DNA from 2 places in the Tateyamaria omphalii genome. Region 2 is predicted to be linked to the other one. Evidence: riboswitches for the same ligand, from Rfam matches in the RefSeq annotation. Region 2 holds a riboswitch; the other holds the start of a gene.
The links. Region 2 has a riboswitch for cobalamin ahead of BWR18_RS10965 (DUF1636 family protein). Riboswitches for the same ligand answer to the same signal wherever they lie in the genome.
Positions count from the first base shown of each region.

Region 1: linked by a shared signal. The riboswitch ahead of BWR18_RS09050 (DUF1636 family protein) and the one ahead of BWR18_RS10965 (DUF1636 family protein) in region 2 are both predicted to bind cobalamin.

Region 1 covers NZ_CP019312.1:1,815,394-1,819,744, forward strand. The annotation lists gene BWR18_RS09040 (ABC transporter substrate-binding protein) at 1-902, opposite strand, end outside; gene BWR18_RS09045 (ABC transporter ATP-binding protein) at 899-1,702, opposite strand; gene BWR18_RS09050 (DUF1636 family protein) at 1,699-2,136, opposite strand; cobalamin riboswitch at 2,217-2,430, opposite strand; gene BWR18_RS09055 (FkbM family methyltransferase) at 2,648-3,388, shown strand; gene BWR18_RS09060 (glycosyltransferase) at 3,398-4,207, opposite strand.
Region 2 covers NZ_CP019312.1:2,208,775-2,213,125, forward strand. The annotation lists gene BWR18_RS10950 (cobyric acid synthase) at 1-1,288, opposite strand, end outside; gene BWR18_RS10955 (hypothetical protein) at 1,285-1,758, opposite strand; gene cobO (cob(I)yrinic acid a,c-diamide adenosyltransferase) at 1,798-2,409, opposite strand; cobalamin riboswitch at 2,497-2,712, shown strand; gene BWR18_RS10965 (DUF1636 family protein) at 2,798-3,172, shown strand; gene cobW (cobalamin biosynthesis protein CobW) at 3,174-4,229, shown strand; gene cobN (cobaltochelatase subunit CobN) at 4,242-4,351, shown strand, end outside.

The DNA.
Region 1 (4,351 bases), 390 kb from region 2:
ATCGCCTTGATGTTGCGGGGGCCCGGTGTCGCCTCGACATATTCCAGCGTCACGAAGCGGTCGTTCCTGACCGCATCCATTGCGGCGAAGGCGGGGTTCGAGCGCATGAAGTCGCGCTTCTGCTCCGCCGTCACTTCGCCGTAGTTCACGATGACGATGACCTCCGGGTCGCGCTCCACCACCTCTTCCCATGTCACGGTGGCCCAGCTTTTGTCGAAGTCATCCATGACGTTCACGCCGCCCGCCGCCTCAATCAACGCCGTCGGCATGGCATAACGCCCAGCGGTAAAAGGCGCGTCCTCGCCACTGTCATAGACAAAGACACGCAGCGGCTCACCGGTGTCCAAACCTTCCGTGAATGACGCAAGCTCCGCCCGATAGCCGTCAACCAACTCCGTCGCCCGGTCCTCGACATCGAAGATACGGCCAAGATTCAAAAGGTCGGCATACATGTCCTCGATGCTGGCCTTGTCCTTCTCCATGATGTGGATGCAGCTTTCGGTCAACTCATAGACCTGGATGCCAAAGGGCTCCAACGTCTCCGGCGTCACATCGCCTCCCACCTTCATGCCGTAGTTCCAGCCGGCAAAGAAGAAATCGGCATCCGCCCCGACAAGAACCTCTTTCGACGGATACTTCGCAGACAACTCCGGCAATTCCTCCACGCCGTCGCGCATCTCCTCGTTCAGCGTCTTCCAGCCGGAAATGCCGGTGTACCCCACCATCCTGTCAGCGAGACCCAAGACAAGCATCATCTCCGTCAGATTCACGTCATTGGAAATCGCCCGCTCGGGCGGCGCATCAAAGGTGACTGACCGGTCGCAGCTTTGCACGGTGACGTCAGCAGCGGCGACAACACCCGTGCAGATCAGGGCGACAGAACCGGAAAGGAGGAGCTTCATTGCGGGTTTCCTTTGTTGGACAGGTGAAAGGTGAGGTGGTCAGTGTTGCTCGGGGCCAGACGCTCGCGCCGGGCATTGACGCGGAACACGCCGGACAAGGCCGCCTCGCTCAACACATCACACGGCGGACCGAAGCCAACGCAGCGGCCCGCATCCAGCAGCAACACGTCATCGCACACACCAGCGGCAAGGTTCAGATCATGCAGCGACGTGACAATGGTCAGCGGCAGGGTGCGGATCAGGTCCAGCACCTCCAACTGGTGGCGGATGTCCAGATGATTGGTCGGCTCGTCCAGGATCAGCAGGCGCGGCTCCTGCGCCAGGGCGCGGGCGACCATGACGCGCTGCCGCTCGCCGCCCGACAAGGTGCCCAGATGCCGGTGCGCCAGGTGGTGCAGGTCCAGCTGGGCCAGTGACGCATGAATGATGTCGCGGTCCCGCGCCCCCGCCGCCCCGCCAAACCCGCGCCGATGCGGCGTGCGGCCCAGCGCCACGATCTCGGCCACCGTCAGGGCAAAGTCGCTGGGATGCTCCTGCAACACCGCCGCCACGCGCCGGGCCACGTCGGTCGCAGACAGGCGCCAGATATCATCGCCGCCGATGCAAACGGTGCCCGTGCGCGGCCTGTGAAACCGGTAGAGCAACCGCAGCAACGTCGTCTTGCCCGCACCATTGGGGCCCACAACACCCAGAACCCGCCCCGCCGCCACCTCAAAACTGGCCGGATGCAACAACGGCGTGCCACCGCGCCGGGGCGCCCACGACAGATCGGTGACAGAAAGGCCCGCGGCAGTGGTCAAGAGGCCCGCGCCTCGGTCTGCTCAATCGCAACAATGGCCGCAGGCACGCGCGCGAGGGTCGTGCTGCGCAGCTTTCCGGGACGGTCCACCGACGAACACCACCCATCATCCAGCTCTGCATACTGCCGGGCAAAGGCCAACAGATCACCAATATCTGTCTCGGGATCAATGTCGCCAAACAGATAGGTCGCCTTGCGCGTCCCGTGATAGGCCACGGTACAGGGTCGGTCACACCCGGCCATGCAGGCAACGCCGGAAATCTCGAACGCATCCGTTACCGCATCGCCTGCATCGGCAATGGCTGTGCGCAAGCGTTCAATCAGCTCATATCCGGGCCGACACTGTGTGCCCGTGTGCGTGCAGGATGTGCAAATTGTTATGCGATGCTCCATCAGAACCTCCGGGTTGGGGGAGGGCTGAAGAAACAGAACCATGCCGTGGCGGTAAGGACCGCTGTGCCATCTTGTGCTCCTGACCAGGCGCCCCGCCTGCATCGAATTGAGTGGCCGACGCACACCATGCGCCGGTGATGGCAGGTCTCCTGACTTGCGGGTCACAGCGTCCCCGAACCTTCCCAGACGATGCGTCCAGTGGTCCGTGCCGGGGTGGCTCACCGCTCACAGTTGCGGGGGCAGTCGCGGACTAGGTGGCGTATCAGCCACCGCACCGCGTTCCCTTTTCATCTTGTTTGCACAAAGCATCCAAGAACCATCACGACGACATGGCCCGAATGTGGAAACCGGGTCAATGCAAAATCGTGCAACACCGGCGCGCCAAAGGCTAAGCTGCACATTTCGCTGCGCATTTTCCCGGCCAATCCGCTGATTTTGCGCACCATCTTTTCTCACGCCGGATACAGGCGCGAAACCAGTTGATCGCATCGCCTTCTGATCACACCCTGAATGCTGTAGGGCAAACCCAAACCCAAGGAGCGCGCGACCGCACATGACACCGGACATCACCCGCATCCAAAAGCGCCTGCGTCTGGGCCGCCCCGTCCAGGCCGAAAACGTGCAGATCACGCATACAAGGTTCCGGGACCGCCGGATCGTCTTCTGCACAAACATGGAAAACGACCCCATCCAGCGCAATCACCGCAAGGGCTCCTTCTACGAACTCTCCGAATTGAAAGAGATCGAGGCCGTGTTCCCCGCAGGCGGCACCTTTGTCGACATCGGGGCCAACGTGGGCAACCACTCACTCTTCGCCGCAGCCTTTCTGAACGCCGCGCGGGTCATACCGGTCGAGCCGAATCCCGCCGCATACCGCCTTCTGATCCAGAACGTCCTGCTGAACGGGCTGGAGGACATCATCGACATCTCCCATCTGGGCATCGGCCTCTCCGACAGCGAAGACAGCGGCTACGCCGTTCAAAAACGGACCCGGAACCTCGGCGCCGCGCGGCTGCAAAAAACCGGCAAGGGCGGACTGACCGTGCTGCCCGCAGATGACGTGCTTAGGGACGAAACGCCCGCCTTCATCAAGATCGACGTCGAAGGCATGGAAATGAAAGTGCTCGCCGGGCTGCAGGGCACCGCAGCGCGCTGCAAGCCGCATTTCATGGTCGAGGTCGATCTTGAAAACGATGACGCATTTCACGCCTGGTGCAAGGCATCTGGCTATGACGTCGCATCCAGCAATCAGCGCTACAAGCAGAACCGGAATTACCTGCTGAAACCCAGCTGACGCTGCGCCTCACTCAGCGGCAAGGGCGGTGGGCGCATGGTCCGCCAGCAAGGCGTTGAGCAGCGGAAACCGGGTCATCACGTCCGCCATGTCTTCGGGCTGCACAAGGTCATCGCCAAACATCGTCCGGCTGTCATTCAGATCGTGAACCGCCCGGATGAAATAGGGCACGTTCCCATAGATCGCCCGCGCCGGATGGCGCTGCGCGATCCGCTTGTGCGCGGTAAAGAACGGGTTGCGCCGCGTGCGCGTCCGGGCCACCAGCATCAGGCCCTGCGTGTTGAACGGCACGGTGCGGTGCAACAACTGGTAGGCGTCATTGTCGAACACCGCCGACAGGCCCTGCGCCTGCGAGACATAGCAATAGTCGTCTTCGGTACGGAACAGCGACCGCATCGCCAGCGCCTCGCGCCGCATCACATCCACGAAATCGCAGGACACCGCATCGTCGTCATCCAGAACAACCTGCGCGGTGTAATCTTCGCTGTTCAACGCATCGTGCTGATATGTGCGAAAGCAGTTTCCGGCCTTCTGTGGCGCACGGAATATCACATGCGCGCGGTGTGACCCCAGCATATCGTTGCAGATCTCGGTCAGGTAGGTCTTGTGGCGGTCCGGCAACCCTTCCGAAGACAAGAGGACCAGTTTGAAATCCTCATCTTGCTGCGATGTGAGGCTGGCCAGCGCGATCTTTTCAAAGAAATAGGCCCGCTTGCTCAGACGCTCCTCGCTGAACAGTCGTGCAGGGTCTCGACTTGCGCGCGAACGCCAGCCCGACTTCCCGAAATACGAATAGCGCATTTGGAACACGACCTGCATGCCCCATTAATAAGTTGTTAACCCTAAGTTGAAAACCGCTCAATTTCTCCATGCACATAATTTGGGAAAAAAGCCGTGGCCGAAACGTGCCTGTGGCAACATTTGGGATATTTGTCCGGCCCTGCGCGCCCGTTGGTCACGCGA
Region 2 (4,351 bases):
ACATGCCGTGCAGGTAGCTGCCCGCCACTCGGCCATCTGCGCTGATCGCCCCCTCGTCCTCTCCGGCCACCTGCGCGAAGGGTCGGGCCCGGTCGGGGCCGTCGCTGCGCCCGATATGGATCTCGTACCCCTGAAAGCCCTGACCGCTGGGCACATGCACCGCGTCGACGGTGGTCAGACGTTTGTCATCCGACATCACCGTGTCCACATCCAAAAGGCCAATGCCCGGCGTGTGGCCCGCGGGCCCCTCAATCCCGTCCGGGTCATCCACCACGCGGCCCAGCATCTGAAAGCCGCCGCAGATGCCCAGCACATGACCGCCGCGCCGCACATGCGCGCGCACATCCTCGTCCCAGCCCTGATCCTTGATGAATTGCAGATCGCCGCGGGTGGACTTGCTGCCGGGGATGATCACCACGTCCGTGTCAGCGGGCAGCGGTTGGCCCGCGTGCAGCATCGTCAGGCGCACGCCCGGTTCCTGCGCCAGCGGGTCCAGATCATCGAAATTGGCGATGCGCGACAGCTTCAGGCAGACGATATGCAGCCCGCCCGCGCGGACGGGCGTCGCGATGTCCAGGGCATCTTCTGCCGGTAATTTCCAGGCATCGCCGAACCACGGCACCACGCCAAATCCGCGCCAGCCAGTGTGCTGTTCGATCAACGCATAACCGTCATCAAAGAGGCTGGGATCACCCCGGAAACGATTGATCAGAAAGCCACGGATCACGTCGGCGTCGTTGGGATCAATGACCGCCTGCGTGCCCACGATCTGCGCGATCACCCCGCCCCGGTCGATGTCGCCCGCCAACACGACAGGGCAGTCCGCCGCTCTGGCAAATCCCATATTGGCAATGTCGCCGGGGCGTAAATTCACCTCGGCCGGGCTGCCCGCCCCTTCGACCAGCACCAGGTCATGGCGCGCCTGCAACCGGTTGAAGCTGTCCAGCACCGGGGCCATCAGGGACGGTTTCAAAGCGGAATACTCACGCGCCTTGACCGTCGTCAGGCGCTTGCCTTGCACGACCACCTGACTGCCCACATCGGTTTCCGGCTTCAGCAAGACCGGGTTCATGTCGGTATGCGGCTCCAGTCCGCTCGCCATCGCCTGCAGTGCCTGCGCCCGTCCAATCTCGCCCCCATCCACGGTGACGGCGGCATTGTTCGACATGTTTTGCGGCTTGAAGGGGGCCACGGACAGCCCTCGTATGACCGCCGCCCGGCAGAGGCCCGCGACCAGCATCGACTTGCCCACGTTGGACCCGGTGCCCTGGATCATCAGCGCCGTCATTCCGGTGGTTCCAGCTCGCGCCGCGCGACAAAGACAACCCCGGCAACCGACCATAGCGCAAGCTCGATAAAGATCGTCCAGTGAAGCACGGTTGACACGAACCAATCGTCTTCTGCGCCAAGCAGGACAACCAATGGTCCGGAAAAGGAAAACGTACCCCAGCCCCATGATATGTCGCCGGTAATGGTATCCAGAACCATGTGCAAAAGCGCGCCCAAGCCGACGCCAATGAGAACGCGGGACGTCAAAACAACCCCGAAAAACAGCATCACCGCCCACAGGGTCGGGTCATGCGTGAGATAGCTGTCATGACGCACCGCGCCGCCATCGACAAACAGCAACCAGACCGTATCCAGATCGGGCGCAATCGCACCGATGATGATGGCCCAGAACATCACGGGATCGCGAAAAAAGCTGCGATCAGTGGCACAGGCCAGCAGGTAGCCTGCAGGTGCGTGGCCGACGATCATGGCGCTCCCCTCGTAAGGCGCACGTGTCGTGCGCCCGGCTCAGAACTCGACACCCTTCTGTGCCTTGACGCCCAGATCCTTGAACGGGTGTTTCACCAGCGTCATCTCGGTGACCAGGTCCGCGGCCTCGATCAATTCGGGCTTGGCGTTGCGGCCCGTCAGCACAACATGCGTCATCGGAGGTTTCTGCTTCATCAGGAAATCGACGACCTCGTCAATATCGAGATAATCATAGCGCAATGCGATGTTGATTTCATCCAGCAGAACAAATTGGATCCCCGGGTCCAATATCTGCTCCCTGGCGATGCGCCAGCCGTTCTCGGCCGCGGCCACGTCGCGTTCGCGATCCTGGGTTTCCCATGTAAACCCTTCACCAGAAACGAAAAACTGGCATTTCTCCGCAAAGCGGTCGCGCAGGAACGTCTTTTCGCCCGTATCCCAATTTCCCTTGATGAACTGCACCACGGCGCAAGGCATCCCATGTGCGATGCAGCGCATGATCATCCCGAACCCGGACGAGGATTTGCCCTTGCCCGGTCCCGTATGGACGATGATCAGACCTTTTTCTTCGGTCTTGGTCTCCATCATCTTGTCGCGGGCGGCCTTGATCTTTTTCATCTTGGCGTTGTGGCGTTCGGTGATGTCGTCCATGGCGTCCTCCTTGCGACTGAGCCATGTGGTGCCATGGATTTGCCGGCAGTGCCAGCGTCGTTGGCGCTTGACTCCGCTGGCGGTCGGTCGCACTACGGTGATGTTGGTGCCCGAGGTTTGCTTCGGGTGAAAAGGGAATGCCGCGGGCCGCAAGGTCCAAACGCAGCCGCCCCCGCGACCGTGACCGGAAAGGGTGCTCCACGCCACTGGCCAAAGGCCGGGAAGGCAGGGCAACCGCAGAGGCCCCCGATGGATGCCTCAAGATCCGCAAGCCGGGAGACCTGCCAGCCAGAGGAAGACGAAACCGGACGGGGTGTGCCGGGTGTCGGGACGCCACGGCCAGTCGCCGCCCGCCATCTGCCATGCCGTCCCCCGATAGGGAACACACATGGCCGATCTGCCCCCCGTGGAACTCTTGGTCTGCGTGAAATGCCGCCGCGAGCTGGACGTGCCCGAAGGCGGCACACGCCCCGGCGAAGCGCTGCATGCAGAACTCGCAAACCGCACCATGTCCGAGGGCGTGACGCTCAAGGCCGTCGAATGCCTCTCCAACTGCTCATCCGGCTGCTCCGTCGCCGTCCGCGGCGGCGCGCAGCGCTGGACCTATGTCTACGGTAACCTGATGGAGGACCGCGACGCCGACATGGTTGTCGACGGCATCTCCAAATACGCTGCAACTGCCGACGGTATCGTCCCCTGGCGCGAACGCCCCGAACATTTCCGTAAAAACTGCATCGCCCGCATCCCCCCGCAGGAGTTCTGATATGGCCAACCTCAACAAAGTCCCCGTCACCGTCATCACCGGCTTTCTCGGCTCGGGCAAAACCACCCTTGTGCGTCACCTGATGCAGAACCCGCAGGGCAAGCGCCTTGCTGTCGTGGTCAATGAATTTGGCGACGTGGGTGTCGATGGCGACATCCTCAAAAGCTGCGCCATCCCCGATTGTCCTGCCGAAAATATCATGGAACTGGCCAACGGCTGCATCTGCTGCACCGTGGCCGACGACTTCATCCCGACAATCGAGGCGCTCATGGCCCTCGACCCGCAACCCGAGCATATCCTGATCGAAACCTCGGGCCTCGCCCTGCCCAAACCGCTTCTCAAGGCCTTCGACTGGCCCGATATCCGCAGCCGCATCACCGTGGACGGCGTGATCGCGCTGGCGGATGCCGAGGCTGTGGCCGCAGGCCGGTTCGCCCCTGACGTCGCCGCCGTAGACGCGCAGCGCGAAGCCGATGACAGCCTTGATCACGAAACGCCGCTTTCCGAAGTGTTCGAAGATCAGATCAGCTGCGCCGACATCATCCTGCTGACCAAACCCGACCTCGCCGGGCCCGACGGCATCGCCAGGGCCAAAGAGATCATCGCAGCCGAGGCCCCCCGCCCCCTTCCGATCGTCGAAGTGGCCGAAGGCGCCGTGGACCCCCGCGTGATCCTCGGGCTTGAGGCCGCCGCCGAAGACGACATGGACGCACGCCCTAGCCACCACGACGGCCATGACGACCACGAACATGACGATTTCGAGAGCGTCATCATCGACATCCCCGAAGTGGACGATCCCACCGACCTCGTCGCCCGGATCGAAGCCATGGCAAAGAGCCAGAACATCCTGCGCGTCAAAGGCTACGCCGCCGTCACCGGCAAACCCATGCGCCTGCTGGTACAAGCCGTGGGTGCCCGCGTCCGCCACCAGTTCGACCGCCCGTGGGGCCCGAACGAGCCGCGGCAGGGCCGTTTGGTCGTGATTGCCGAACATGACGACGTGAACGCGGCAGCGATCCGGTCGGCATTGACCGATGTTCCGGCAGCCGCCGAATAGGAACCGCCCCCGATGCACGTCGTCTTCCGCGAAAGCCACGGGCTCGAAGAGACCGAGACACCCACCGATCTGGGGCAGACGCCCGCGGATCTGGTGGTGCTGTCCTTCTCCGACAGCGACCT